Desulfopila inferna: one gene and its partner. The protein of the gene in region 2 interacts with the protein of the main gene of each other region in a pairwise test. Links are inferred from orthologs where the notes say so. Each region holds a gene or a part of one and is shown on either strand. Other genes may lie near its edges. The genes, in order: ftsH and hflK.

Region 1 (3,289 bases), on a different replicon or contig from region 2:
TCCCTGTCTTCGGCATCCCTGCCGGTAATATCCCCGAGAAACCGTTTTCGCGAATGAGCCAGTAGAAGTGGCCGACCCAGCTCTTTCAGCTCGCCGAGATGTTTGATGATGGAAAGGTTGTGTTTGCGATTCTTGCCGAAACCAATTCCCGGATCAATGGTAATTCGGTTGATATCGACTCCGTTTTTTTCGAGCCAGAGAAGCCTTTCTTCAAAGAATCTCTTAATCTCGTCGACAACATCATCATATTCGGGATTGACCTGCATATCGCCGGGCGTACCCTTCATATGCATGATGATCACCGGAACCGTGGTGGACTGCACCAGACCAAGCATATCGGGATCTTTTCGCAAGGCAGAAATATCGTTTATAATATTTGCACCGGCCTCAAGGGCGAGGCGGGCAACTTCTGCTTTACTGGTATCGATTGAGATCGGAGTGGAATGTTTGCCACGAATATTTTCAATGACCGGTATGACTCTGTTCAACTCTTCCTCGGCTGAAACCGGTTCAGCGAATGGTCTGGTGGATTCACCGCCGATATCGATGATATCGACACCTTCCTCAACCATACGATCAGCCTGTTCGATGGCGGCCTGCAAAGAAAAATGCAGCCCGCCGTCGGAGAAAGAATCAGGGGTTACATTGAGAATCCCCATTACCTGCATAGAAGAATCCTCAGATGGTTATGTTCTGGCTTCGGCGGTATCATCACCTTTTTTACCTGATGATGATTTCTGGCCTTCGGCGGATTTTTTTCGGCTGGATAATTCTACCCGGTCCTTCTGCTCTGCATCAGCGACCGGATCTTTAGCTTCTTCAGCTTCTGCGGGTTTCTCTTCCGGTTTTTTCTCAGCTTTAATTTCGGAGTCCACAATAATCGAAGACTCAGGCTGAGGTTCGGATTTGGCCTTTTCAGTCCGGACTTTATGTGGATATTTCTCCGGATGAAGCTCTTCCATAATCGCCTCGATGTCTTCCAGGACGATGGTCTCCTTCTCGAGAAGTTCTGCGGCTACTCTTTCCAGAATATCCCGATTTTCTTCAAGAAGATTGCTGACCTTGTCCCTGGCGGTGATGACGATGTTTTTCACGGCACCATCGATCTGGCGGGCTGTCTCTTCACTGAAGTCACGATTCTGGGAGATTTCCCGGCCCAGAAAGATCTGCTCTTCCTTCTTTCCAAAAGTCAGGGGTCCAAGTTCATCGCTCATTCCCCATTCACACACCATTTTTCGAGCAAGTGCAGTTGCTCTTTCGAGATCGTTGCCGGCGCCGGTGGTGATCTCATTAAAAATGATCTGCTCGGCAATTCTGCCTCCGAAGAGAATGCAGATGGTACTTTCCAGAAAGCTTTTGGAATGCGTATATTTTTCATCTATGGGGAGCTGCATGGTCAGACCGAGCGCGCGTCCACGTGGAATGATCGTCACCTTGTGAATAGGATCGGTTCCAGGCAACAGTTTGGCAACAAGGGCATGCCCGGCTTCGTGATAGGCGGTAACCTCTTTTTCCTTCTCGGTAATGATCATGGAACGGCGTTCCGCTCCCATCATGATCTTGTCTTTGGCTTTCTCCAGGAGGTCGAGGTCGATTTCCTTGGCGCCTGTACGTGCAGCCAGCAGGGCCGCTTCGTTGACCAAATTCTCCAGATCGGCACCTGAAAACCCCGGGGTGCCACGGGCAACTACTTCAAGATCGACATTCGTCGCCATCTTGGTCTTTTTGCAATAGATCTCAAGGATCTGCTTACGGCCCCCGACATCGGGAACCGGAACGACAACCTGCCGGTCAAAGCGTCCGGGACGCAACAACGCTGGATCGAGAACGTCCGGACGGTTAGTGGCCGCCACAATAATGACGCCTTCATTGGACTCAAAACCATCCATCTCCACCAGCAGCTGGTTGAGAGTCTGCTCGCGTTCATCGTGACCGCCGCCCAGGCCTGCTCCACGATGTCGTCCGACCGCATCGATTTCGTCAATGAAGATAATGCATGGTGCATTCTTTTTGCCCTGGGTGAAGAGATCACGGACACGACTTGCTCCGACACCGACAAACATCTCGACAAAGTCAGATCCGGAAATGGAAAAGAAAGGGACATCCGCTTCACCCGCTATAGCCTTGGCCAGCAGCGTTTTACCGGTACCGGGAGCACCGGCCAGCAGGACGCCTTTGGGGATACGGCCGCCCAATTGGGTAAATTTCTGAGGTTCTCTGAGGAAATCGATTATTTCTTCGAGTTCTTCCTTGGCTTCATCTATTCCCGCAACGTCGGCAAAGGTAAACTTATTCTGTCCCTGCTCCATGAGGCGTGCGCGGTTTTTACCGAAAGACAGAGCTCCACCTTTGCCGCCTCCCTGCATCTGCCGCATAAAGAAGATCCAGACACCGATAAGGAGCAGCATGGGAAACCATGAAACAAAGACGGTCATCAGGAAGGAGTCTTTTTGTCCTTCCTTGACGTTAATTTCAACTCCTGACTCCCGCAGCATGGGTATAAGTTCATCATCATTCATCGGATAGATGGTACGGAAGGGCTTACCGTCCTGAGTCGTGCCGCTGATTGTATCACCACTGAGATCAACGCGGTTTATCGTCCTTGATTCGACTCTGGAAATAAATTCACTATAGGTGAGCGATGTTGCTGTGCCTTGAGGCTTATTGAAAAGGTTGAACAGCAGGATCATGGTCAGGCCAATAACCAACCACATGCTCAGATTTTTATAAAAGGTGTTCAAAGAATCCTCCGGGGGTTCTCCGTTTATCTTCAACTGGATTTAACTTTCTGTTTTTTTTAACGAAAAGAATAAAAATTAAATCCAATCATTTCTATCAATCAATCTACTGTAAATCATAATGATTCAATGTCGAGGGGCAAGGTATTTTTTCCTCTTCCTTTATGCTGCTACAATTTAGTGAAAAGAGTGCTTTTTTCAGCAGTAAAGCAGATGAGATCATCCGCAAGCCGTGAAATGCTGCACCGGCTTTACCCCTATGATATTATGCTTGAGATCCTGCAGCGCTCTGACCGTGGCGCCAGCCCCTGATAATGTGGTTGTGTAGGGAACATGCAGCTCAAGAGCAGCCCTTCTGATCGAGTAGGAATCCTCTGTCGTCCGTTTGCCAAATGATGTGTTGATAAGCCAGCTTATTTGCTTATCCCGAAGTTTATCGAGAATGTGCGGGCGGCCCTGAGAGATTTTATTAATCTTGGTGCAGGATATATCGTTTTCCCGCAGGTGGGCGGCGGTACCGTCGGTTGCCATAATCTCGAAGCCGAGTTCAA
Region 2 (3,259 bases):
GATTGAATAACAGGCACCTAAGCGTGAAGCCTTCGTCTGACCGTTTCTTTCAAGGTAATGTCGGAGGAAGCGGAGGTAAAAAAAAACGGGGGCTTTTCTGCCCCCGTCCGTATTGTTGTCAAAGGTTATCCTTTATTCGGCGGTGTTGCCGGAAACCTCCTTTACATACTGGTAAAGTTCTGAATCGGCAGAGAGCACCAGGTTGGTGTTCGCACCGATAATTTTAGCATAGCCTTCGAGTGATCTCTGGAATGAATAGAACTCAGGATCCTTGGAATAGGCGAGGCCGTATATCTTGGTCGCTTCAGCATCCGCTTTACCTTTAATGCGGAGTGCTTCACGATTGGCCTCGGAGGTGATCTCGTTATACTCTCTCTCAACCTGTCCGAGAATTTCAGCCTTCTGGCCTTCACCGAAGGAGCGTTTCTCCGCGGCGATACGCTTTCGCTCGGAGATCATCCTGTCGTAGACACGGAGTTGTACCGATTCGATATAGTTGACTCGCTTAAACATCACTTCATTAAGCTCAATGCCGTACTGCGGCGTAACTTTTGAGGCAATCTCGAGTACGCGTGCGGCGATCTTGTCTCTGCCCATTTTCGGTCTGGCCTCAAGTCCATAATTGGACGGAGTCATGGTTGCTTCCGACCAGTCGGAGCTGCGGATAATTTCGCTAAGATCGTTTTTGTTGACCATATCCCTGACCGTACCGTCGATGATATCGCTCAGCAGGGATTGAGCTCGTGCCTCCGTCTTTACCGCTCGCAGAAACTGCAGGGGATCGGCAATCTTCCACCTTGCGGTGACATCGAGATAGACGTAGGTTTTATCGTTGGTGGGAACCTGGTTCGGCTCGCCATCCCAGATCTGGATCTTTTTCTCGAAAAGTTGAACTTGATGGAAAAACGGCTTTTTGAAGTGGAGCCCTGCCTCGGTTTTCGAGGCGACTGGTGCGCCGAATTGCGTTATAACCGCCTGTTTCCCCTCTTCCAGTATGAAGAAGCCATCATAGATGATGACGATGGCCGCCAGAACTAAGCCGACGAGTAAAAATTTTGCTATGTTTTTCATTATTTGGTCCTCTGCTGATTGTCATTTTGGGGAGTGGAAAAATCCAGTCCTTTGTCACCGCTCAGATTCAACAAGGGGATTGGTGTCTGCTGATTTTTATCGAGGACGTAGACGGATCTGACTGTCGGAATGATTTCCTGCATGGTTTCAAGATACATTCGTTTTCTGGTGACATCCGGTGCATTGGCATACTCTGCGAGAATATCGAGGAATCTTCCCGTTTCACCTTTGGCGTTATTGACACGCTTTGCCGCGTAACCATAGGACTCTTCGATGATCTGCTTGGCCTGGCCACGGGCTTTCGGGATGACCTTGTTGTATTGCTCTTCGGCTTGGTTGACCAGTCGCTTCATGTCCTGGTCGGCTTCGTTGACTTCGTTGAATGCCGGCTTCACGGGTTCAGGAGGATTGATGTCCTGGAACTGAACTGTGCCGATGCCGACGCCTGCACGAATATTGTTGAGCTGTGCTTGCAGCTCGTTTTTCACCGACATGGCCAGAAGATCCCGGTTGCTGAGAACATAATCGAAATCCATATTGCCGACGATTCGTCTGGTGGTGGCTTCCGAGAGATCGCGAATGGCCTGGCGAACATCCTTTACCATGAACAGAAAGTTACCGGGGTTGTTGACCCGGTATTGCACGATCCAGGCAACGTTAATGACATTCTTATCGGCGGTCAGCATGAGAGATTCGTGCTCATACTCACCTCTGGCAAAAGAGCTTCTCTGGCCGGGTGAGGTTTGGCGAAAACCAAATTCCTCTTTGCGGATGCTCTCCACATCAACCTTGAAGAGTTTATCGAAATAGGGAATCTTTAAATGGAGGCCAGGTTCTGTGGTTTTATTGTATTTACCGAGGCGCAGTATAACACCTACCTCACCCGGAGTTATTTTATAGATGGAAGACATGACGCCCTGAAAAACAAGAATCACCAGCACTACAGCCAGTATTTTTCCGATTCCGGAAAAGGGATTGAATGATTTTTGCGGCTTGTCTCCGTCATCACCGCCACCCGGCGGCTTTTTGTGATCGGAAAAAAAATCCTGTAGCTTCTTGATAATCTGGGCCACCATTTCTTCGGGGGTCTGGGGCTTTTTCTTGCTTCCCCATGGAGGCTGTTGATCATGATTGGACATATAAATCTCCTGATTTCGTTGTTGTCTTCACTTTCCGAAGTCTCACGGCGAGGATACTATCCTTTCCGGAAGGTAAAGTTATGGTTCCGTAAATAATCAACTTAGAAAAATAAGTATTAACCAGTGCTTGTAAATTTAAAAAATAAGAACCTAACTTACCATGAAAAAGCGGAGTTGGAAAGAGAAGATTGACTTTTGCAAAGCAGCAACCGCTGTATTTTCGCGGCGCCCGGGAAAAAAAACTAACGGATCATTTGATTCATTTCGCCATGGTGAAAACAGGCCAATTGGGGGATAATGCAATGGACTGCATCTTCAGGAGAATGATACGTCAATATACCCTCTGCATTCCAATATCCCAGCTGAAGTAAACAACAAAAGCCGTAAAAAGGAAAAGAACCAGCTGCAGTAAAGATGATTTTCGCAAGTTGATAGCCAGCTCAGTAATCAGCAGTCTGCCGATGAAAAAACCGCTCAATATCCCAAAGAAATGGGCACCCAGATCAGTTCGTTCTCCGGAACTCCCCGTCATGGCAAGTAATGCGGCACCAGCCATGAAAGGGACGAGAATCTGCAGGGTTGATACACTCTTTTTGCTGTGGTAACTAGCCATGGCCAGCATGCCAATGGTGGCAAAAACTGCAGTGGAGTAGCCGACAAAATGATGCCCCGGGCCATGCAGATAGACGTTGATGTAATTGCCCAGGGCGGCAGAGAGGAGGACAGCAAAAACCCCAACGCCAGGCCCTACGGTTTTACAGAAAAAATGGAGAAGAAAGCCTCCCAGAAAGCAGTTGCCCAGCAGGTGGGTCAGGTCGGCATGAAGTGTCAGAGCAGTAATGATCCGGTAGTATTCCCCATGTTGCAGGATTGCGGTCGAATCGCCGGCCCCATTGCTGAACCAGATGGAACGTTGGCTCCATGGGCCTGTAACATTGTAGAAAAGGACCAATGCTCCGATGACGATGAACGTAGGGGGCTGGATGGCCGAAGAGTTCTGTTCGCTGAATTGCGGCTGCGCCGGCGGCCAGTTTACATTTTCGCTCTGG

What was found.
Region 1: the proteins of hflK (region 2) and ftsH interact in binary tests that used the Escherichia coli proteins (3 or more experiments, as listed by UniProt). The link is inferred for Desulfopila inferna from one-to-one orthologs.

The regions. Positions count from the first base shown.
Region 1 is NZ_JAFFQE010000008.1:15,283-18,571, reverse strand. What follows is about bases 215-3,174. They hold ftsH (ATP-dependent zinc metalloprotease FtsH), read right to left. Parts: upstream 2,742-3,174; coding sequence 687-2,741; downstream 215-686. Other genes in these bases: carB (carbamoyl-phosphate synthase large subunit), read right to left, coding at 2,958-3,174; folP (dihydropteroate synthase), read right to left, coding at 215-668. Outside these bases: more of folP, read right to left, coding at 1-214; more of carB, read right to left, coding at 3,175-3,289. UniProt on the Escherichia coli protein: Acts as a processive, ATP-dependent zinc metallopeptidase for both cytoplasmic and membrane proteins. Plays a role in the quality control of integral membrane proteins.
Region 2 is NZ_JAFFQE010000005.1:311,945-315,203, reverse strand. Bases 141-3,070 are described here. They hold hflK (FtsH protease activity modulator HflK), read right to left. Parts: upstream 2,211-3,070; coding sequence 1,071-2,210; downstream 141-1,070. Other genes in these bases: JWG88_RS14535 (rhomboid family intramembrane serine protease), read right to left, coding at 2,542-3,070; hflC (protease modulator HflC), read right to left, coding at 141-1,071. Also shown: JWG88_RS14550 (hypothetical protein), read left to right, coding at 1-6; more of hflC, read right to left, coding at 133-140; more of JWG88_RS14535, read right to left, coding at 3,071-3,259.